Regions from separate parts of the Gordonia sp. SCSIO 19800 genome, predicted to be linked through region 1. Evidence: predicted binding sites of a transcription regulator. Region 1 holds the regulator's gene; each other region holds the start of a gene.
The links. Region 1 encodes LexA, which represses DNA repair genes until DNA is damaged. Its sites were predicted from a motif close to CGAACANNTGTTCG; they were not measured.
Positions count from the first base shown of each region.

Region 2: KB201_RS04110 (HNH endonuclease signature motif containing protein) is a predicted target of LexA. The motif match lies at 5,397-5,410, and genes of this name have one in related genera.
Region 3: KB201_RS06560 (HNH endonuclease signature motif containing protein) is a predicted target of LexA. The motif match lies at 4,912-4,925, and genes of this name have one in related genera.

Region 1 is NZ_JAGRQM010000005.1:286,980-294,883, forward strand. It holds gene KB201_RS08750 (DeoR/GlpR family DNA-binding transcription regulator) at 1-297, opposite strand, end outside; gene KB201_RS08755 (phosphoenolpyruvate--protein phosphotransferase) at 447-2,156, shown strand; gene lexA (transcriptional repressor LexA) at 2,134-2,838, opposite strand; gene KB201_RS08765 (LysM peptidoglycan-binding domain-containing protein) at 3,063-3,602, shown strand; gene nrdR (transcriptional regulator NrdR) at 3,702-4,202, shown strand; gene hrpA (ATP-dependent RNA helicase HrpA) at 4,176-7,904, opposite strand, start outside.
Region 2 is NZ_JAGRQM010000003.1:12,973-20,876, reverse strand. It holds gene purM (phosphoribosylformylglycinamidine cyclo-ligase) at 1-1,057, opposite strand, end outside; gene purF (amidophosphoribosyltransferase) at 1,155-2,765, opposite strand; gene KB201_RS04125 (sterol carrier family protein) at 2,917-3,324, opposite strand; gene KB201_RS04120 (glutamate--cysteine ligase) at 3,380-4,888, shown strand; gene ykgO (type B 50S ribosomal protein L36) at 4,954-5,076, shown strand; gene KB201_RS04110 (HNH endonuclease signature motif containing protein) at 5,442-7,061, shown strand; gene KB201_RS04105 (diacylglycerol kinase) at 7,104-7,904, opposite strand, start outside.
Region 3 is NZ_JAGRQM010000004.1:166,302-174,205, forward strand. It holds gene KB201_RS06540 (SGNH/GDSL hydrolase family protein) at 1-663, shown strand, start outside; gene KB201_RS06545 (hypothetical protein) at 732-1,304, opposite strand; gene KB201_RS06550 (hypothetical protein) at 1,320-1,823, opposite strand; gene tgt (tRNA guanosine(34) transglycosylase Tgt) at 1,915-3,183, shown strand; gene KB201_RS06560 (HNH endonuclease signature motif containing protein) at 3,197-4,897, opposite strand; gene KB201_RS24795 (hypothetical protein) at 5,183-5,467, opposite strand; partial or broken gene KB201_RS24800 (SDR family NAD(P)-dependent oxidoreductase) at 5,553-5,954, opposite strand; gene KB201_RS06570 (carbohydrate kinase family protein) at 6,151-7,104, opposite strand; gene KB201_RS06575 (class II aldolase/adducin family protein) at 7,101-7,760, opposite strand.

The DNA.
Region 1 (7,904 bases):
CACCGAGCCGCCGTCGGGCGGCAGGAACCGGATGGCCGCCCGGCCGATCGCGGTCTTCTGCTCGATCTGGCTCGACTCCCGTTCGTCGATCCCGAGCTCGCCGAGGGTGCGCATGATCTCGGCGCGCACGGCGCCGCCGTGGACCCGCTGGAGATGTCCGGCGCGTTCCAGTACCGCGAGATCGCGTCGGACGGTCTCGCTGGTGACGTCGAATTTCTCGGCGAGCGCGGCCACGGATGCCCGCCCCGCGAGTCGCACCTCGTCGACGATCGCCTGTTGTCTCTCCTCGGCGTACACACCGCTCCGATCTCCGGTTTCGACCAACCCGCTTGTTGAGGCGTGTGGGATTGGATGTTGTAGTAATTGTGTTTACGCCTGTTTGTGTTGACAAGTCAAGCACTTTTTGTAACGGTGGTCACATCGGTAGTCGAGTGAGAGGCAAGACGATGGCGCAGATCCTGACGGGAACCCCGGTGGTCGGCGGGTTGGCCCACGGTCCCGCGCTGTGGCCGGGCGAGCGACCCGACCACTCGCCGGAGAAGCTCGGCGTCGGTGTGGAGATCGCCGAGGAACGGCGCGCCGACGAGGTCACGCGCTTCGCCACCGCGGCCGGCGCCGTCGCCGCGCGGCTGCGCACGCGCGCGTCGCAGAACACCGGGGTGACGGCCGAGGTGCTCGCCGCGACGGCGGGCCTGGCCGAGGACCGCGGCTGGATCGGTGCCGCGACCGCGCTCATCGGCAAGGGCGCCCCCGCCGAGGCCGCTGCCGTCGCGGCCACCGAACAGTTCGCGGCGGTGTTCACCAAGCTCGGCGGACTGATGGCCGAGCGGGTCACCGATCTCAACGACGTGCGCGACCGGGTCCTCGCCGAACTGCTCGGCCTACCCGAACCTGGTGTGCCCACTCCGGAGGTGCCGTCGGTCCTGCTCGCCGACGACCTCGCGCCCGCCGACACCGCGGGCCTCGACCCCACGAGCACCATCGCCCTCGTCACCCGCCTCGGCGGACCGACCAGCCACACCGCGATCATCGCGCGCCAGCTGGGGATCCCGTGCGTGGTGGCGGTGGCCGACCTGGACGAGATCGAGCCCGGCACAACCGTTCTCGTCGACGGCAGCACCGGGCGGATCGAGGTGGAGCCCGATGCGGAGGCGGCCCGGGCTCGCGTCGACGAGGATCGGCGGCATGCCGCACTCGTCGCCGGCTGGACCGGTCCGGGGCAGACCGCCGACGGGGTGGCCGTGGCGGTGCTCGCCAACGTCGCCGACGGATCGTCGGCACGCGCCGCGGCCGGGTACCCCGTCGAGGGCGTCGGGCTCTTCCGCACCGAACTCGCGTTCCTCGAGCGTGCCGACGAACCGTCGGTGGACGAGCAGGCCGCGATCTACCGGGAGGTGCTCGATGCGTTCGACGGGCAGAAGGTGGTCATCCGCACCCTCGACGCCGGGTCCGACAAACCGCTCCGGTTCGTGACCCATCCCGACGAATCGAACCCAGCGCTCGGCGTGCGGGGCGATCGGATCGCGCTGGCGCACCCCGAGATCCGCGCGCATCAGCTCGACGCGATCGCGCAGGCCGCGTCGGGGTCGGCCGTCGCGCCGTGGGTCATGGCGCCGATGATCGCCTCGCCGGCGGAGGCGCGCACCTTCGCCGCCGAGGTCCGCGGCCGTGGTCTGGTCGCCGGGGTGATGATCGAGGTGCCCGCGGCGGCGATCCTGGCCGAAGCCGTCCTCGCCGAGGTGGACTTCGTGTCCATCGGCACCAACGATCTGACCCAGTACACGATGGCGGCCGACCGGATGTCGGCCGATCTCGCCGGACTGACCGACCCGTGGCAACCGGCCGTGTTGAGCCTCATCGCGGGTGTCGCGGCAGCGGGTGCACGTCAGGGAAAGCCGGTCGGGGTGTGCGGCGAGGCCGCCGCCGATCCGAACCTCGCCTGCGTGCTCGTCGGTCTCGGGGTCACCTCGCTGTCCAGCGCGCCGGCTGCTGCGGCGGCCGTGGGGGCCCGGCTCGGCGAGGTGTCCGCACCGGACTGCCGGGCCGCCGCCGAGGCTGCCCTGTCCACCTCGGATCCCGCCGCGGCGCGCGAGGCGGCCGCGGCGGTGCTCGACGGTTCGGTCGGTGGAGAGGTCAGACTCGCCGCATCACGGTGACGACCTTGCCGAGGATGACGGCATCGTTGCCCGGGATCGGATCGAACAGTTCGTTGTGCGGCATGAGCCAGACGTTCGGGCCCTGACGCTTGAAGGTCTTCACGGTGGCCTCGCCGTCGATCATGGCCGCGACGATGTCGCCGTTGTCGGCGACGTTCTGCTGCCGGACCACGACCCAGTCGCCGTCGCAGATCGCGGCGTCGATCATCGACTCGCCGACGACGCGCAACAGGAAGAGCGATCCCTCGCCGACGAGCTCACGGGGCAGTGGGAAGACGTCCTCGACGGCCTCCTCGGCCAGGATCGGACCGCCGGCCGCGATACGGCCGAGAACCGGCACGAAGGTCGGCTCGGGAAGCTGGCCGGCCGTCGGGGTGTCCGGCGACGGGGTGTCACTCGGGGCGATGTTGACCGCACGGGGACGGTTCGCGTCGCGCTTGAGCAGCCCCTTGCGTTCCAGCGTCCGCAACTGATGGGCCACCGATGACGTCGAGGCCAGGCCGACCTCGTCGCCGATCTCCCGGATGCTCGGCGGATAACCGCGCTCGCGCACCGAGCGGCGGATCACCTCCAGGACCCCGGCCTGTCGCGGGGTGAGTGAGGCCTCGGCGGCGGCGGCGTCGAACGGGGCCTCGTCGTCGGCGCCCCGCGCTCGGCCGCGCCTATCGCCGGTGTCACTCATGTTCGGTTCCTCTCGTCTTCGGAACGTGCTGGTAGATGGCTTGCGCCGGGTCCGAGCCTAGCGGAGTGCGACCGGCACCTCAAACATTTGTTCGATGTGTCGCGAGACTTTGTCGGGACGTCGTGCTACAAATTCGAACATCAGTGCATCGAACATCTGATCGATGTTCGAACACCGACCACCACACCCGCACGATCCCAGACACCCGAACACCGGAGGGCACCATGCGCACCGCCACTCTCGTCGCTCCCGTCCGCACCGACCGTCCCGACGCCGTCCGGCCGCGCACCGACCGCGCCGATCGCGTCCGGACCCGCGCCCCGCTGTCCGACGGCGGCCGACCGGTCGACAACCGGCCGGCCGGCACCCGGCCGCGGGGGGCATCGCCGGTGACCCCGCGGGTGGGCGGTACCCACTGTGGCTCTCCGGTCGGGGTCCGGGGACGTGGCCCGGTCGGGCCCGACGCGGCGGTGTTCCGTCGCCGCCGCCGCACCGCGGTCGCGCTCCTCGCCGGTGTCGGGCTGGCGTTCGTCGTGTGGGTGTTCGGTGTCGTCGGCCAGAATTACTCGGACTCGCTGACACCGTCCGCCGTGAGTTCCGAGGTCGTCCATGTGCGCTCGGGGGACTCGCTCAGCTCGATCGCCGGCCGGGTGGCACCCGAGATGCCGCGCGAGGTCGTGATCGACGAGATCGTCGCGATGAACGATCTGGGGTCGAGCGCGCTGCAGGTGGGCCAGCCCCTGCTCACCCCCCGGTACCGCTGAGGCCGGGCGGTATCCTCGATGTCACAGGGGCCGGCCGACAAGCGGCGGGGCGCACGCTTCGGGTGCGTTCCAGCGTCCCGCGACCTGCGTGAGGACACGATGCGCTGCCCCTTCTGCAAGAACGACGACACCAAGGTCATCGACTCGCGTGTCGCAGATGAAGGGCAGGCCATCCGCCGCCGTCGCTCCTGTGTGGAGTGCGGTCGCCGGTTCTCGACCGTGGAGAGCGCCGTGCTCGCGGTGGTCAAACGCAACGGCGTGACCGAGCCGTTCAGCCGGGAGAAGGTCATGCGTGGCGTGCGGCGAGCCTGTCAGGGCCGCCACGTCGCCGAGGACGCGCTCGCGCAGCTCGCCCAGCAGGTCGAGGACACGGTGCGCGCCAGTGGATCGGCCGAGATCCCCAGCAACGAGGTCGGACTCGCCATCCTGGGCCCGCTCCGCGATCTCGACGAGGTGGCGTATCTGCGCTTCGCCTCGGTGTACCGGTCGTTCGACTCGGTGGAGGACTTCCAGCGCGAGATCGACGACCTGAAGGCGGCATCGGGATCCGGGAGCGCGCTCGCCGAACCCGTGTCAGCCGAGTCGGTCCAGAGCTCGTAGGACCCGTTTCTCCGACACCGGGAACGCGGTGCCGAGACGCTGGGCGAACAGCCCCACGCGCAACTCCTCGACGAGCCACTGCGCTTCGTCGTCGACCACCGCCCGCCGGTGCTCGGGTACCTGTTCGAGGCGTTGGGCCCACCGTTCGACGACGCGATCGACGGCGGCCACCCCGGCCTGGTCGCGTGCTGCGGACGCGGGTAGTGCCTCCAGACGTGCTTGCGCGCCGTCGAGATAGCGCGGCAGATTCTCCAGGTGGCGTCGCGCGGTAGCCGCCACGAATCCGTCGAACACGAGGTGGGCGACCTGTTCGGCGACGTCGTCGGCAGCCAGCGAACCGGCGTGCCGGTCGATCGCCGCCCGCAGCGGGGACATCCGTTCGAGGGCTGCGACGGCCAGCGAGAAGTAGTCCGGTGCGGCCGCGGCGACCCGTGGCCGGATCCGTTCGAGCAGCGCCGAGAAGGATTGTGGTGAGCGAACCGCGGCGAGCTCTGCGTCGTCGATGTCGGCGACCGTGTCCCGAATGGCCCGTCGGGTGCAGTCGGCGAGCAGTGCCTCGGTGGTCGAGTACGGGCTCTGGCTCAGGGCGAGTCGTTCGACCGGACTCAGCGAGCCGGCGATCCGCTTGTGCAGCGGAGGTATCGCGAGGTCGAGGAGGGCGACGATCCCTCGTCGCAGGAGGCGGTCTCGTGTCTCGGGGCTCGCCGCATCGACGACGACGACGCCCCGCGCGTGGCCCTTCGCATCGGAGACCACGTCGATCGTCGGGTACCGGGTCAGCCGCTGCCCCGCGACATCGACCGTGGTCTGCTCGGCGAGCGAGCCGATCCCGTCTGCGGTCCAGGTCCGATACAGGGTGCGCGACACCGTCTTCGGCGCCGCGGGCGTTCCGGTCTGCTGAAGTTCGGGCAACGAGTCGGCGCGGGAGACGATCCGCCCGGAGTCGTCGGCCACCGCGAAATGCATGCGCAGGTGCGGCGGTACCCGGTCGGTGTCGAAATCGGCTGCGGTCACCCGCATCCCGGTGATCGCGGAGAGCTCGCGCGCCAGCCCGGTGGCCAGCGGCTCTTTGCGCGGGGTGAGCCGGCCGAGCGCGAGTTCGGCGAACCGCTGCGCGGGTGACATGCTCTTGCGCAGCTGTTTCGGTAGCGACTTGACCAGTGCGGTGGCCAGTTCGGCGCGCATGCCCGGTACCGACCAGTCGAAACCGGCCGGTCGGACATGGGGGAGCAGTGCCTGCGGGATCACGACGGTGACGCCGTCGTCGGGTGCGCCCGGTTCGAACCGGTAGCGCAGTTCGAGTCGGGTGTCGCCCTGCTGCCAGGCGCCGGGATAGTCCGTCGGGGCGACGTCGGTGCCTCCCGTGACGTCCTCGGGGCGCAGATCCAGCAGATCCGGTTCGGCCCGGCGGGCCTTCTTCCACCAGGTGTCGAAGTGCCGAGCGGAGGTGACGTCGGCCGGTAGCCGCTGGTCGTAGAACTCGAAGAGCTGGTCCTCGGTGATCACGAGACCCCGGGTGCGCGTGCGGTTCTCGACGTCCGAGGCGGCCTCGAGAAGCTTGCGATTGCGGTCGAAGAAGGCGTGCTGCGTCCGCCAATCGCCCTCGACGAGAGCGTGCCGGATGAACAGCTCTCGCGAGACCACCGGGTCGATGGGGCCGTAGTCGACGCGCCGGCGGGCGACGAGCGGGACCCCATACAGGGTCACGCGTTCGTAGGCCATCGCCGCTCCGCGTTTCGCCGACCAGTGCGGTTCGCTGTGGGTGCGCTTCACCAGATCACCGGCGAGTTTCTCGGCCCACAGCGGATCGATCCCGGCGACGGTGTGGGCGAACAGGCGCGACGTCTCGAGGACCTCGGCCGCCATGATGAAGGCGGGCGGCTTCTTGGCGAGCGGAGAGGCGGGGAAGATCGTCAGTGTGGTGTTGCGCGCACCGGTGAACTCGCGGCCCTCGGTGTTGCGGGCGGCGATGTTGCTGAGCAACCCGGACAGGATGGATCGGTGGACGGCGTCGGCGTCGAGTTCGGTGGGCGCGACCGACCAGTCGAGGTCCTTGACGATTTCGGTCAGCTGCCGGTGGAGGTCCTGCCACTCCCGGATGCGCAGGAAGTGGAGGTACTCCCGTTCGCACATACGTCGAAAGCGGCTGCCGGACAACTCCTTGCGCTGTTCGCCGAGGTACCGCCACAGCTCCACGTAGGACAGGAAGTCCGACTGCGGGACGACGAAGCGCCGGTGCTGGGCGTCGGCGGCCTCACGGTGCTCGGCCGGCCGTTCCCGTGGATCGGGGAGCGACATCGCGGCGGCGATCACGAGAAGGTGGTCGAGACAACCCAGTTCATGTCCGGCGATGAGCATCCGGGCGACCCGGGGATCGACCGGGATCCGCGACATCGACCGGCCGATCGGGGTCAGTCGCGGGGGCCCGCCCTCGCGCGGGACGGTGATGGCGCCGAGTTCGGTGAGAACACCCATACCGTCGCGGATCGCGCGGTCGTCGGGCGGCTGGACGAACGGGAACTCGGCGATCTCACCCAGTTTCAGCGAGGTCATCTGGAGGATGACCGCCGCGAGGTTGGTGCGCAGGATCTCCGGGTCGGTGAAGGCCGGCCGGGAGTCGAAGTCGTTCTCGCTGTAGAGACGGATGCAGACGCCCGGGGCGACACGACCGCATCGACCGGCCCGCTGCCGGGCACTGGCCTGTGAGACCGGTTCGATGGGAAGACGATTGACCTTGGTCCTGGTCGAGTACCGACTGATACGGGCGGTGCCGGTGTCGATGACGTAGCGGATGCCGGGCACGGTCACCGACGTTTCGGCGACGTTGGTCGCCAGCACGATCCGGCGTCCGTCGGAGGGGGAGAACACCTTCTGCTGCTCGGCGATCGACAGTCGCGCATAGAGCGGCACGATCTCGGCACCGGGACCCTTGCTGCCGCCGGTTCGTCGACGGAGCGCCTCGGCGGTCTCTCGGATGTCCCGTTCGGTGGGCAGGAACACGAGGATGTCGCCGCGGCCACCGGCCCACAGTTCGTCGACGGCGGCGTCGATGCCCTGGATCTGGTCGAGATCGGCATGTTCGCCGCCGCCGGCGTCGTCCCCGTCGTCGGGGCGTTCCTGCAGGCTCAGCGGTCGATACCGGATCTCGACCGGATAGGTGCGTCCGGATACCTCGATGACCGGGACCGAGGTCTTCGGCGTGCTGAAATGCCGTGCGAAGCGCGCCGGTTCGATCGTCGCCGAGGTGATGATCACCTTCAGATCGGGGCGTCGGGGCAGCAGGCGGCGCAGATAGCCGAGGATGAAATCGATGTTGAGGCTGCGCTCGTGGGCCTCGTCGATGATGAGGGTGTCGTAGCGGCGCAGCATGGGGTCGGTGGCGATCTCGCGGAGCAGAATGCCGTCGGTCATGACCCGGACGAGGGTGTCGGCGCCCGACCGGTCGGTGAACCGGACGGAGTAGCCCACCGCGTCGCCGAGTTCGGTGTCGGTCTCGTCGGCGATGCGCTTGGCGACCGAGCTCGCGGCGATGCGCCGGGGCTGGGTGTGCCCGATCGACCCGCGGATGCCACGCCCGAGTTCGAGGCAGATCTTGGGGAGCTGGGTGGTCTTGCCCGAGCCGGTCTCGCCCGCGACGACCACGACCTGGTGGTTGCGGATCGCCTCGGCGATCTCGTCGCGTGCGGCGGAGACCGGTAGTTC
Region 2 (7,904 bases), on a different contig from region 1:
AGCGGTCACTCGCGCGCTTGACGGTGCCGAGGACCCAGTTGTCGACGTGCCGTGCCGTCAGCACGGCCTGCGCGCGGTCGGTGTCCTCCGGCGCGACGACCGCCACCATGCCGACGCCCATGTTGAAGGTGCGTTCCATCTCGAGCTGTTCGACACGGCCGCGCTGACCGATGAGCGCGAAGATCGGGGCCGGCGTCCACGTGTTGCGCTCGAGCTCGGCCACGAGCCCGTTCGGGATCACGCGCGCGAGGTTCTCGGCGAGGCCGCCGCCGGTGATGTGCGCGAATGTACGCACGTCAGCCTCGGCGATCAGGGCCAGGCAGTCGCGGGCATAGATCCGGGTCGGCTCGAGCAGCTCCTCGCCCAGGGTGCGACCGAACTCCTCGACATGACCGAACAGGTCCATGTGACCCCACTCGAGCAGCACCTTGCGGGCGAGCGAATACCCGTTGGAGTGCAATCCCGACGACCCCATGCCGATGACGACGTCGCCGGCGCGGACGCGGTCCGGGGTGAGCACGTTGTCGGCCTCGACGACACCGACCGCGGTGGCGGACATGTCGTAGTGGTTGTCCTGCATCAGGCCGGGGTGTTCGGCGGTCTCGCCGCCGAGCAGGGCGCAACCGGCTTCGACACAACCGTCGGCGATGCCGGCGACGATCTGGGCCACCGTTTCGGGGACCACCTTGCCGACCGCGATGTAGTCCTGCAGGAACAGCGGCTCGGCGCCGCAGACGACCAGGTCGTCGACACACATTGCGACGAGATCGCGGCCGACGGTGTCGTGCTTGTCGATGGCCTGCGCAACGGCGAGCTTGGTGCCGACGCCGTCGCTGGCAGCGGCCAGGACCGGCTCCCGATAGTTGCCCTTGAGTGCGAACAGACCGGAGAAACCGCCGATCCCGCCGAGAACCTCCGGACGAGACGCACGCTTGGCATGGGGCGCGATGAGTTCCACAGCCCGCTCACCGGCGTCGATGTCGACCCCGGCCGCCGCATACGACGCCGGTGTCGAGCTCCCGGCCGTCTCGTCGGCAGCAGCATCCCGCTCCGTCATCACCGCAGCACTCCCGTTCCAGAAAATCTCGGTCGAACGTTGTTTCCGGCGTGTTCGCCGACGGGTCATACGGTACCGGAGGGCCTACGGCACGAAATCAGGGCCGCATGACCGCGCTGACGTTGTCGTTCGGCTGGGTCAGCGGGTCCACCGAGCGGTCGCCGGCCGCGCTCGCCAGCATCTGTTCGAGGACCGCCTTGCCCATCGAGGTTTCCTTGGGCAGCTCGATCGGGTACTTGCCGTCGAAGCACGCAGCGCACAGGCTCGACGCGGCCTGCCCGGTGGAGTTGATCATCTCGTCGATGCTGATGTACCCCAGCGAATCGGCACCGATGGCCTGCCGGACCCCCTCGACCATTCCGGCCTCGGACTCCATGCCGTTGGCGATCAGTTCCGCCGGGGACGCGAAGTCGATCCCGTAGAAGCACGGCCACCGGACCGGGCTCGACGCGATGCGGACGTGCACCTCGGCGGCACCGGCCTCGCGCAGCATCCGGATGAGCGCGCGCTGGGTGTTGCCGCGCACGATCGAGTCGTCGACGACGACGAGCCGTTTGCCGCGGATCACCTCGCGTAACGGATTGAGCTTTAGGCGGATACCGAGCTGGCGGATCGTCTGCGACGGCTGGATGAAGGTACGGCCGACGTAGGCGTTCTTCATCAGTCCCTGGCCGTACGGAATCCCGGATTCCTGGGCGAACCCGACGGCCGCCGGCACGCCCGACTCCGGTACCGGGATGACCAGGTCACCGTCGGCGGGGTGTTCCTTGGCGAGTCGGCGACCGATCTCGACGCGGGTCGAATGCACCGAACGACCGTGGATGACCGAGTCGGGACGGGCGAGATAGACGTATTCGAAGACGCAGCCGCTGGGGGTCGGCTCGGCGAAGCGCGTGCTGCGCACGCCGTCGGCGTCGATGGCCAGGAGCTCGCCCGGCTCGATGTCGCGGACGAACGACGCACCCACGATGTCGAGGGCGGCGGTCTCCGAGGCGACGACCCAGCCGCGGTCGAGGCGGCCGAGTGACAGCGGGCGCACACCGTGCGGATCGCGCGCGGCGTAGAGCGTGTGCTCATCCATGAAGGTCAGGCAGAACGCGCCCTTGAGGGTGGGCAGCAGTTCCATCGCGGCCTGCTCGATCGAGCTGTCCGCGGCGCCGTGCGCGAGGAGCGCACCGACGACATCGGAGTCCGACGTCGCCGCCGAACTCTTGATCCCCTGCTCGCGTGCACGCGCCGCGAGGTCCGCGGTGTTGACCAGGTTGCCGTTGTGGCCCAGGGCGACGCCGGTCCCGGCGTCGGTGGTGCGGAAGATCGGCTGCGAGTTCTCCCAGGTCGTCGAGCCGGTGGTGGAGTACCGGCAGTGGCCGATCGCCACATGCCCGCTCATCGCACCCAGGGTCTGCTCGTCGAAGACCTGGCTGACGAGTCCGAGGTCCTTGAACACGACCACCTGGCTGCCGTCGCCGACGGCGATGCCCGCGGCTTCCTGGCCGCGGTGCTGCAGGGCGTAGAGGCCGTAGTAACTCAGCTTGGCGACGTCCTCGCCGGGCGCCCAGACACCGAAGACACCGCATTCCTCACGCGGTTCGTTCTCGAGATCGTCCAGCGGGGCCGGATTGATCGCACCCGAGCCGCGTGCGGAGCATCCGCCCGCCGGCGTCGTGGCAGCGAGCAGGTTCATGTGGGCGATCGAATGATCAGGCATCGACTAGCTCCCTGGGGCTGCGAATCGGTCCGTCGAGTGGGCTGGGAGACATGCGTGAGTTTACGGGTCGGTCGGCTCCCGATGCGAATCTTCCAGCGGTGTCGACCGGCGGGTCATTCCCGACGCCCCGGTCGAGTGATGCATCACACTCCTACTCCCGGTCGCCCGGCGGGCCGATCGGGATGAGCGGCAGCAGGTCGGCGATGAGTGCCGCGCGATGCCCGGACGCATCCACCAGGCCCGCGGCGAGGGCGTCGTCGTAGGTGAGGACACCGGTGACGAGGAGCAGCCAGGTCCGCGGCGCCATCTCGACGACGTTCGGCGGCGTTCCGCGGGTGTGACGGGGACCTTCGATGCACTGGACCGCGACGAACGGGGGCATCCGGACCTCGACCGAGTTCCCGGGGGCGAGCTGCTCGAGTGTCCGGGCCGATCGACGGACGGCGTCGGCGAGGGCGGCGCGTCCCGGGGTCGGCACGGTCGGGTCGACGAGCCAGTCCGAGACGGCCAGCACCGCGGCCCGGACCTCGGCGGGGTCCACTCTCCTGCGTGGTGGCACCCGGCCATCTTCGCAAGGGGGTTCGCGCCGATGCGGATCGGGCAGTATTGACCGCATGGGAGCCGAGGTGTCCAAACAGCAGTTCACCGGCGAGGACCGGGTTCGTTTCCGGCGTCAGGTGGGTCGCGGCACGGAAGCGATCGCGCGGATGCTCGCCGACGGGCTGTTCACCGATCAGGGCCGTCCGCCGAAGCCGTTGCTCGGCATGGAGGTCGAACTGAACCTCGTCGACGAGGACATGCAACCCGCGATGGCGAACGCCGCCGTCCTCGAGGCGATCGCCGATCCGGACTATCAGACCGAACTCGGCCAGTTCAACATCGAGATCAACGTCTCGCCGCGACCGTTCACGACCGACGATACGATCTCGCTCGAGCAGGCGTTGCGGACGTCGCTCAACCGGGCCGAGCAGCGGGCCGCACAGACGTCGAGCCACCTGGTCATGATCGGCATGTTGCCGACACTGAAGTCCGAACACTTCGCGCATCACTGGATCTCGGCGAACCCGCGCTACGACCTGCTGAACGAGCAGATCTTCGCCGCCCGCGGCGAGGATCTCGAGATCGACATCACCGGCGTCCCGCTGACCGATGGACACCACACCGAGCACCTGCGCACCTCGACCGATTCGATCCTGCCCGAGGCGGCCTGCACCTCACTACAGCTTCACTTGCGGGTGGCGCCGGAAGACTTCGCCTCGCACTGGAATGCGGCACAGGCCATCGCCGGGGTGCAGGTCGCCCTGGCCGGGAACTCGCCCTTCCTCGCCGAGACCGCGTTGTGGCACGAGAGCCGCATCCCGGTCTTCGAACAGGCCACCGACACCCGGCCGCTGGAGCTGAAGAACCAGGGTGTCCGGCCGCGAGTGTGGTTCGGAGAGCGGTGGATCAACACGATCTTCGACCTCTTCGAGGAGAACACGCGCTATTTCCCCGCGCTCCTCCCCGTCTGCACCGACACCGACCCGCTCGCCGAGCTCGACGACGGACGCATCCCCACCCTCGACGAACTGCGTCTGCACAACGGGACCGTCTACCGCTGGAACCGTCCGGTCTACGACATCCACGAGGGACAGGCCCACCTGCGCGTCGAGAACCGCGTGCTGCCCGCCGGTCCCACGGTCGTCGACACGATGGCCAACGCCGCCTTCTACTACGGCGTCGTCCGAGGCCTCGTCGAGTCCGACCGTCCGCTGTGGTCGCGGATGTCCTTCAACGCCGCCGCCGAGAACCTGCAGTCCGGCGCCCGCACCGGCATGGAGTCGCAGCTCTACTGGCCCGACGTCGGCTGGGTGCGACCCGACGAACTCGTCCTGCGCCGACTTCTGGCGCTCGCCGAAGACGGGCTGCGCCGGTTCGGCGTCTCCGACAAGGCCCGCAAGCGCTACCTGTCGGTCATCGAGGGACGCTGCATCTCCCGCCAGACCGGGTCGGTCTGGCAACGCCATGCGGTCGCAGTCCGCGAACGCGCGGGTGAGAGCCGGACACAGGCGCTGCACGGGATGCTCCGCGACTACGTGACCCAGATGCACGAGGGCGAGCCGGTGCACACCTGGGAGGTCTGACACCCGCCTCGGCGCTCGTCGACGGACCTGCTTTAATGGAAACAATTTCCATTAAGGAGGCTCCGTTGAAGGTCCGTGCATCCATCCGGTCGTTGAAGAACCAACCCGGTTCACAAGTGGTCAAGCGCAAGGGGCGCATCTACGTGATCAACAAGGGCAACCCCAGATTCAAGGCGCGCCAGGGCTGATCGTCGAGCACTCGCCGCCCAGAATGCTATCGTCGCGGCCGAGCAACTCCGCTGGAAACGACATTCGTGCTGCGACTGCAGCATCAGGGTCCCCGCGTCGACGGGCGGCGTCGAGTAGTCACACAGACGGCAGGAACTGCGCGCTCAACTCGAGGCGCGGCCTGCCGTCGTGGCGATGATGCCGCCCGACCCAGACAACGTGGTCGTCGTCCCGCGAGATCCTACCGGCGCCCACCGACAAGTTCCCGCAACGCAATGACTCTGATTCATATTGCCGGGCAATTGTTTTCGTGGCTAGACCCGCCGGACTCGTGTACACTCGAACGTACATTCGCTGCAACGGTTCTCGGGGGGAGGTCACCGTCATGTCCGGCATCACACACACCGACGACGCGTCCGTGCCGGCTCCCCGGGTGGTCGAGTTGGTGGCTGATCTGCATCGCACCCTGGACAAACTGCAGTCGGTGGATTTGTCGCCGTGTACCGATGCCGAACTGGCCGAGGTGGCCGCGGAGACCGAACGCGCCATCGCGCGTCTGACCGTCGCCGGAGACCGGCAGATCGATCAGGTCGAGGCCCGCGACCTGCCCCGCAAGACGGGGTGCCGAACCCTCATGCAATTCATGACACACCGGCTACGAGTCTCGAACCCGATGCGGCGTCGCAAGCAGATGGACGCCACCGCCCACCGCACCAGCCTCGGCGGCGAGGTCCTACCACCTGAACATCCGTGCCTCGCTGAGGCTTTCGCACAAGGTTCTGTCGGCTCTGCGCATGTGCAGGCCGTCCTCGATGTCCTCGACCAGATCCCTCATGGAACTGACCACGATGTGAAGGTCGCGGCTGAGCGGCAGATGGCCGAGATCGCCGCCGACCACACCCCGGCTGACATCACTCAACTCGGTGCGCGGTTGCTAGCTCATCTCGATCCTGACGGCACTCTGGCCGACGATTCGGAACGCAAGAGGCGCCGCGGCCTGTGGATCGGTCGGCAACGCGCCGATGGCACCGCGAAGATCTCGGGCACGCTGACTCCCGAACTCCACGCCCGGTTGTCGATGATGTTCGCCGTGTGGGGCAAACCCGGACTCAACAACCCCGACGACCCCGACTCGCCCAGCGGACCGGCCGGTGCCGCCGACCCTGACGCCCTGGCCGCGGCAGTCGACCGCGACGGTCGCACTCTCGCCCAGACGAATCATGATGCGCTCGACGCCGCCCTGGCCGCGGGCTTCGCCGACGGGACACTCGGCACGTCGCACCGAGGCCTGCCCGTGCAACTGATCATCAAGACCGACCTCAACGACCTCATCCGCGAAGCCGGACTCGCCACCACCGCCACCGGAACCCTGCTGCCCATCCGGGACCTGATCGCGATGGCCGGTGAGGTCCAGCCGTGGTTGGCGATCTTCAAAGACGCCACCACCGTCCCCCTACATTTCGGGCGCGGCAAACGCCTCGCGACCCGCGAACAACGCCTCGTCTCCTTCGCCCGCCCCGACGGGGAAGTGTGCTCGGCACCCGGCTGCGACCAACCCGCCACCCACGTCGAACTCCACCACGCCCAGAAGGACTGGGCAAAAGGCGGTCTCACCGACATCGACGACCTCGCACCCGCCTGCCCGCGACACAACCGCATGGTCGGTGACCAACCCGGCCGATACACCACCCGGGTAGTACGCGACGGACCGGACGAAGGCCGCTGCGCCTGGCGACTCAACGCCGAACCCGGCGCACCACCCAACCCCGAACACATCAACCGCCGACCCGACATACCCAAGCGGTTGCAGGCCCACCTGGAACAGGTTCGGCGAGAGATCCACGGACGCACCACGTCCGGCGATGAGCCACGCCCACATCACGCGCGCCGATCATGGTTGAAAACCAGCCACGTCATCGACGTCCGACCACCCCGCCCAGGACCACTCACACCCCGGCCGTCCCTCGTCGAAGCGCACCTCATGGAGTTACTCGCCACTCGATGACTCGCGCTTGCGGATCACATCGCCCGCCGTCGCCGAGTGCGGCTACTTCTGCGCGCAGAGCCCCCGGCCCGTCACGAGCGGGAGGTCGAGCGCGGTTACCAGGCCGGGTTTCGCATCGACCACCGCCGCAACGGAATTGACCAGTCTCATCGCGGTGACGATCATCCCGGACACGTTGTGGTCGCCGTTCTCACCGTGGTGCCCGAACTCGACCGTCATCTCCGGTTCGCCGGAGATGGCGATGCGGTAGCAGCCGTCGCCCTCGTTCGGGGTCGGCCAGTCCGGGCACTGGTCGGGGTGGGTGCGCGTATAGTGCTCCAGCACAATGCGATCCACGCCGTCGACCTGACCGGCGACCTCGAACCGGACCGCGGCCATCGTGCCCTTCGGGATCTCGACGGACACCGTCGAGTAGTCGCGGTCCGCCTCGACCCGCTCGACGCGTTCCACGAGCGGCTCGTCGAGCACGAGGTCGAGTCCGGCGGCGATCTGTCGCACGACACTCCCCCACCCCATCGACAGGATGCCCGGTGCGAACAGCAGCGGCGTGGCGTCCAGGGGCTGCCCGAAGCCGAACAGGTCACGCATGACGACGGGCTGATAGTAGGTCGAGTAGTCGGCGATCTCCTGGCAGCGGATCTCGTCGATGCGCTGGGAGAGACTCGTCATCGCCAGCGGCAGTGCGTCATTCGCGAAACCCGGGTCGATGCCGTTGACGTGGAGGCTCGCGCCACCCGCCGCACCCGCGGCGGCGATCCGATCCAGCAGCGAGTCGGGCAGGATGCCATGGGGGAACTGCAGGACCACCGGCCCGCTCGACACCACGTTGATCCCGTTCTCCAC
Region 3 (7,904 bases), on a different contig from region 1:
TCCAACCTCGTCGCCGAGCGACGCGGGACCACGGTCGCCGACGTCAGTTGTTCGGGCGCGGCGACCGAGCACCTGACCCGGCCGCAACATCGTTGGCAGGGACCGCAAAACGGCGCGCTCGGCGCGGCCACCCGCTTGGTCACTCTGACGATCGGCGCGAACAACAACGGGCTCTTCAACGACTCGACGGTGGCGTGCCAGCGGGCGTGGCTCTCCGCGCCGCTGTCGGCCACCCCGTGCCGCGACAAGTTCGGCACGTCGTTGGTCGACGAGATCAACTCCTCGACCTACCCCGACCTCGTGGACGCCCTGCGCCTCGTCGGCCACGAAGCGCCGCGCGCACGCGTCGTTCTCGTCGGATATCCGCAGATCTTCCCGGCCACGGGTTCGGCGCTCTGCTCGGCGTCGTTGCTCACCACGCCCGGGGACACCGCATACCTGCATCGGGTCTTCAAAGCCCTCAACGACGCCATGCGCCGCGCCGCCGCAGCCACCAGGGTGACGTTCGTCGACATGACCAAGGTCTCCGCGGGCCACGACGCCTGCGCGGGCGAACGGCGATGGGTCGAGCCGACGCTTGGTGCGGTCAGCTTCCCCGCGATGCACGCCAACGCGCGCGGCCAGAAGGCGATGGCCGATCAGGTCGTCGCCGCGCTGCGCTGAGTCAGCGTTGGTAGGCCGCTCGCCGTGTGGGGGGGCAGAGACATCGACGACAGGGCAGCAGCTATCGGCTAGTCAGGTACCTGGACTTCCGCGGCCTGAGGACACAAGATCGTTCTGGCTTTGATGTGGATTCGGTAGTAGCTGTCTTGGACTCGCTTCTCGTTGCCAGAAGGCGAGTGACCAGGGGGCCGGCGCTCGACAGAGGCGCAGTCGGTGTAGCCGAAACCGATTGCAGCAGTAATCAGTTGCGGCGACGGAAGATGTCCTAGCCATGTGAGGTCGGAGCAGACCTCGCGGGCGAACTCCGCTTGCGCCCCCGCCGGGGTTGCTTCGACGAACCTGCGATGCAGCGTGAACTCGGCTTCCGCATACTGGGCCGGGGAGACCGACGAGTACACCGGTTCGGCTTGTAGGTACCTGAATCGGGCGAGCCGGTAATCTTCCGCAGACAAATTGGCAGCAAGTCTGCCGTCCGCACACTGACCGGTGGCGTCACCGGCGTTCGATTCAGTGGCGATACCGCTCGCTTCTTCGTTGCCGCCGCACGCACTGATCAGCAAAGCCAGAGCTGTCAGACCGATTCCGAGCACGGTGCGTCGCATCACCTGACAAACATTCGGCATCGCGGCGACAATTGCCATTTCAACGAACTCGGCTCACGGTGCGAATCCGATGACCGACGTGCCCTTCTGGCAGGCCGCGAGGACGCCTTCGAGCTGAGACGGCGCGCAGGTCCAACCGGCCACCGACTGCTGCTGTCCGGTGGTGATCATCGGTCCGTACTGGGTGGCGATGGTTCGTGCCGAATCGCAGGACACGTCGCCGGCGAGGATCATGACACGCAACGCGCCGTCGGGGCCCGGGATGGTGCCGCACGTGGTGTCGGAATCGTCGGACGCGGTCGCACTCGACGCCGTCGTCGACACCGGCTTGCGACCGGGGACCACCGGCGGCGAGGTGGCGGGCTGTTCGGCGGACGGTGATCCCGACTCCACGGCGCCGGCCTGAGAGGCAGACGAAGCGGTGGTCAGATCCTGTTCCGCGCCGCAGGCCACGAGCGTCGACATCGCCGCCGCGAGTCCCAGGGTCGCCGCCGCGACCCTGATCGGTCGGCGAGAGCGGCTCGTGGTGGGACCGGTGGGACGAGTTCTGCGCGACATGGTTCACCACGGTAGCGAATGCGGTCTCGTCGACCGCACCGGTGGCCGGTGTCGGTCGGCGGTTTGGGATGGGCGCGCCCGACCTGCGAAGATGCTGGACGTGAGCAGTACCGGAACCGAAGTCGCTGACCCCACCTACGCCGTCGGCACCACCCTCGCCGGCACCCGTGGGCGCACGGGGACGATCACCACACCGCACGGACCGATTCACACCCCCGCGTTCGTCCCCGTCGGTACCAAGGCGACCGTAAAGACGGTCCTCCCGGAATCGGTCTCCGCCCTCGGCGCCCAGGCCGTGCTTGCCAACGCCTACCACCTGTACCTGCAGCCGGGGCCGGAGATCATCGACGCGGCCGGTGGGCTCGGCGCGTTCATGAACTGGCGGGGGCCCACGTACACCGACAGCGGCGGTTTCCAGGTGATGTCGCTGGGTGCGGGGTTCAAGAAGGTCATCTCGATGGAGGCCACCGGCACCCCCGACGACGACCTCACCGCCAACGGCAAAGAACGGCTCTCGCGGGTCGACGACGACGGGGTGACCTTCAAGTCGCACCTCGACGGTTCGGCGCATCGCTTCACGCCGGAGGTGTCGATGCAGATCCAACACCAGCTGGGCGCCGACATCATCTTTGCCTTCGACGAGCTGACCACCCTGATGAACACTCGCGAATACCAGGTGAATTCGCTCGAGCGCACCCGGTTGTGGGCGATTCGCTGTCTCGCCGAACACAATCGGTTGAGCGTCGAACGCGCACACCGGCCGCAACAGTCGCTCTGGGGTGTCATCCAGGGCGCCCAGTACGAGGATCTGCGGCGCAAGGCCGCTCGCGACCTCGTCGCCTTGAGCGAGGCGGACCGCGCGGCCGGCGGAAAGGGCTTCGGTGGCTACGGCATCGGTGGGGCGCTCGAGAAGGACAACCTCGGCACGATCGTCGGTTGGGTCAACGACGAACTCCCGGAGGACTCCCCGAAGCACCTTCTGGGGATCAGCGAACCCGACGACATCTTCACCGCCATCGAGAACGGCGTCGACACATTCGACTGCGTATCGCCGACCCGGGTCGCCCGCAACGGTGCGATCTACTCACTCGACGGCCGGTACAACGTCACGAATGCCAAGTACCGCAGTGACTTCCGGACGCTCGACCCCGAGGTCGAGAACTACACGTCGCAGTACAGCCGGGCCTACCTGCATCATCTGTTCAAGGCGAAGGAAGGCCTCGGCCCCACGCTGGCGACGCTGCACAACGTGTCCTTCATCGTCACGCTCGTCGACCGGGCCCGCCAGGCCATCGAGAACGGCACATACACCGAGTACCGCGACGAGTTCCTCCGGCGTTACTACGGAGGTCCCCGGTAGGCGTGACCATTGCTCAGAACGGTGGCGGGTTGGCGTCGTTCCAGCGCTTTTCGGCGCGTTGGTGGCGTCGGAAGTCGTTGTCGCGCTGGGTGTTGAGTCTGTCTCGGGCGGGGTGATCGGGTGACCGTCTGGGGAAGAGCTTGTTGAACAGGTCGCGTCCGCTGAAGGCGTTGCCGACGAACATGTGCCCGGTGGGTGTGGTGAACCAGGCGGTCTGGAGTTCGTCTTGGTGGTCCTGCCAGCTGGTGAAGGTCTTGATGCGGTGATGGAACCGGCACAGCGGTTTGAGGTTGCGCGCATCGGTCGGGCCACCGCGACGCGGGTCGGCGTGGTCGAAGGGTTCGGTGTGGTCGAGATCGATCTGCCAGACCGGGGCGTTGCAGCCCGGGAAGGTGCAGCACAGTTCGCCGGCGCGCACCAGCGCCTGCAGCTTCTTCGACGGGGTGTATCGCGTTGTCGAACTGTCCGCGTCGGGAGCCGGTGAACCGTCGGGTGCGGTGGGTACGGGGTGGATGTAGGTGCGGCGGGCTTCGGCGAGGAGTGTTCGGGCGGTGTCGGCGTCGATGATGCCGTGGCGGTCGAGGAATGCGGGGTCGTCGTCGAGGCCGATCAGGGTCGACAGGTTCACCACGATGTGGAAAGTCGCGCGCGGCGCGGGTGAGTCCGACGCCGAGGCGGCCGGCGCGGCCGGGTCATCGACAACGACGTCGGCTGACGGGTCGACGTCGGTGTCCGCATCCACCATCTCAGCAGCTGATGTAGGCGGCTCGGCGGTATCCACTGTCGCTGCGTCGAGGTCTGGTGCTGTGTCGGGTTCGGTTGCGGTGATGACACAGTCGTCGCAGAGGCAGGTGATGGCGGCTTCACCCCGGGCGAGCGCTTTCAGAGCGTCGACTCGGCGGTTGGCCAACTTTCGAGGGTCACCGGCGTGGACCGCGGTGGCCATCGCCGTCAGGCGGGCGTCGAACTCGGCGGCATCAGCATGGGGCAGCGTGCCGGAGATCCGGGACTGCCCGGGTGTGAAGCGATCGGGGCTCACCGTCACCTTGCGATCACCCTTGACGCGTTCCTTACGTCGGCGGATCGCGTCGGGTGCCCACTTGGCGACGATGGAATCGACCATGGCGGTGAACCGGGCCGTCGACATCGGTGGGCGGGCGAAGATCGCTTCGGCGAGATGGGCGTCGACGGTCTGCATCTCTTCGTCGTCGGTGATGAGGTCGGTGCGTTTGAGGGCGATGAGGAAGCGGCGCTTGTCGATTCGACCGCACGCGAGTGCGTGTCCGGTGAAGGAGAGTCGGTAGCGCAGTGCGTCGCCAGCTTCGATGAGGTCTTTCGCCTCGGCCGGTGTCACGGTGAGGGTGGCACCGACTTCGGCGATGGCCTGCTCGAGACCGTTGGGCCCGAACTGCTCGTAGGGGTTCTCGCCAGCGGCCACTCGCGCGGACAGGTGCTCGAAGGCTTCGATGGAGTCGAGTTCGCCGCTGTGCGTCTCGGCGCGCCGCTGCGCGTAATCCATCTCGCGTTCGTCGTGAATGAGGCTGGCCACGACCATCATTCGATGCGCGGATGCCGCCGCCAAGCCGGCGCAGTGGTTCAAGACCTCGATGAGTTCAGAAGCCGAGAGTTCATGGTCGGGACGAAAGCGCGGTTCGACCGACTCCTGTGATGGGTCCACCGATGTGGTGGATCCGGCCCCCGCCCCCGATGACATGACACCACAGTACTCGAAAATATGTTCGAGTCAAGGGTGATCCCGAGATCTCCCGGGGTTGTCTGGCAATCGAATCACGCCGCACCGACAGGACTGACGCGTCGCCTCGGTGGCCTCGACGGACGCGGCGTCCTCGCTTCGCTCGGTCGACGCTGCTCGACCAGCGGGACACTGCGGCGCTGCTCGACCAGCGGGGCACTTCGGCGCTGCTCGACCAGCGGGGCACTTCGACGCGGCTCGACCAACAGAGGGCGGCGCACCACAACGAGCGACGGCGGACGGGTGTCAGCGGGAGTCCTCGGCAACCATCCGTTCGCGGATGCCGCCGGCGACCCCGGTGCTGTCCGGGTTGGGGTCGTGGATCGCACCCGCGTGCGGCTCGACCGGTGTCCCCTTCTCGGTCTCGGACTTCGCCGTCGCCGCCGAGAACCGCTCGGTGATCCCGGGCATGAGGTGATGAGAAGCGTTGGCGGACTTGGCTTTGTAGCCGACCGGTTGGTCCAGCTTCGGGTCGGTGCAGGCTGCCACGATCGCGTCGACCACGATCTGCGGATCGTCCATCGCAGACATCCGCGGTTCGTGTCCGGTGTAGTTGGCGGCGTGGACCCACCATTGGGGTGTCCACGGCCCACGGCATGATGGTGCCGACCTTGATGGCGTCGTCGCCGGCCATGCGCAGCTCTTCGCTGATCGAGTGCCCGAGGCTCCGAACCGCCGCTTTCGTTGCGGCGTAAGTGTTCTGGAGTCCGATGGGTACCTCGCTGTCGACCGAGCCCACGTTGATGAGTGTGCCGCGACCCTGCGACCGGAAGACGCGCAGCGCCGCATGTGCGCCGTAGATCAGGCCCTTCAGGTTCACGTCGACGAGGCGAGCGTGGTCCTCGATCGGGATGTCCCAGAAGTACCCGACCGCGCCGACGCCGACGTTGTTCACCCACACGTCGATCGACCCGAGCCGTTCGAGCGCGGCGGACGCGAGATGGGCGACGGCACGCGGATCGCTGACATCGGTGGGCACCGCCAGCGCCGACCCGCCCTTGCCGGTGATCTCCGCGACGACCTCGTCGAGGACCGCGGTTCGACGCGCCGCGACGACGACGTTCGCGCCGAGTTCTCCGAGTCACACCGCGGCGCCGCGTCCGAATCCGCTCGACGCGCCGGCGATCACGACGGTGGAGCCGTTGATTTCCTTGTTGTCTGTCATGGTGATCGCCTACCCGAGGCGGGGTTCACCAAACCGAGAGGAGGCGCGCTCAGCCCGCGGCGCGGGACTGCCGGAAGGACTCGATCGCGGCGAGATCGTACGAGTTCGCCCCGGTCCCGATGCCCTGGGCGACGTGTGCGGCCACCGCGCAACCGAGTTCGGCGGAGTCGGCGAGACCGAGCCCGCGCAGGCGGCCGGTCAAGAACCCGGCGGAGAACGAGTCGCCGCAACCAGTGGTGTCCACGACGTCCACCTCGAACGCCGGCACCGTGACCACATCGTCGCCGGTCACGACCAGCGCGCCGTCGGCGCCGCGGGTGAGCGCCACGCAACCGACACCGCGGTCCAGGAGCACCCGTGCGCCGTCGGTGAGGTCGTCGGTTCCGGTCAGTCCCCGGGTCTGCTCGTCGTTGGGCAGCAGGTAGTCGAGGTGGGGAAGTGCGTCGGCGATCCACTCGAGAAGGCCGGGGTCGCCACCCGACAGCAGATCGGCCGACGTCGTGATCCCGCGGTCGCGCGCCCGGCCGAGGAGCTCGGCGGCGACCGCGCCGCCGAGGAACTCCGGGCCGCCGAGGTGCAGGTGGTCGAGCCCGGTCAGCGCGTCTGCACCCAGGTCGTCGAGCGTGAACTGCGCATTCGCCCCGATGCAGTGCCACGCGGGACGGTCCCCGTTGGGTCGCACGGGTATGACCGATGACGACGTCTGGACCCCGGGCTTCGGAACCAGGCCGCCGGTGTCGACGCCTTCGGCGTCCAGCAGTGCGGTCAGCGAACGCCCGATCGTGTCGTCGCCGATCGCTCCGTGGGTCCGGACCGTGGCGCCCAGCCGACTGAGGACGAGCGCGGTTCCGCCCGCGGTACCGGCGGCGGAGAAACCGATGGACTGGACGAGCGCGCCGTCGGACCCCGCCGGGATGGACTCGATCCCGACGACGTGGATGTCCAGCACATGGACGCCCACGGTTGCGATCGTCGGCGGTTCGAGCCGCGGTGAGGGTGTCACGTCCGGTTCTCCTTGGGTGTCCCGTAGTCCAGCCGGATCGCCTGGGCGACAGTGGACTGCTGTTGGTCCTCGGTGAGTTCGCGAGGCCGGCCCATGCTGCTGGTCCGGTGAAAGAGGGTCGCGAGCCACTCCAGCAGCAGGGCGTTCTCCACCGCGTGGGCCAGGCTGGAGCCGCGTGCCACCGAACCGTGGTTCGCCATCAGCGCGACCTGGGTGTCGACCAGCGCGTCGGCGACGATCCCGGCGAGCTCCGGGCTCCCGAACGTGGCGTACGGCGCGACCGGGATGGCACCGCCGAGGCCGAGTTGCTGGTAGTGCAGCACCGGTAACGAGGTCAGTCCGCTGACGCAGGCGACCGCGGTCCCGAAGGGTGCGTGGGTGTGGACGATCGCCTGTGTGCCGGTTTCCTCGTAGACGCGGAGGTGCAGGTCCAGCTCGGACGACGGCGCGATCGGCCCGTCGACGACGTCGCCGGCAAGGGACACCACCGTCACGTCGGTCGCGGCACAGTTCGCGAGCACGACCCCGGTTCCGGTGATCGCGACGTGATCGCCCGCACGCGCCGACACGTTGCCGGAGGTGCCGATCAGCAGACCTTCGGCCGCCAGCCGTCGAGCGGCTGCGGCGACCTCGTCGCGTATCGACGGGTCGCTCATCGTCCGAATGCGTCGGTCCGCACTCCGCGGAGAAGGATCGCCGGGCATGTCGCGGAACTCGGAGCGCATTCGGTACGTTGGGACCACATACCGGACATTTACGCACATGCCTTTGCTCCCGGCACCCGGTATGAAACACCCGAG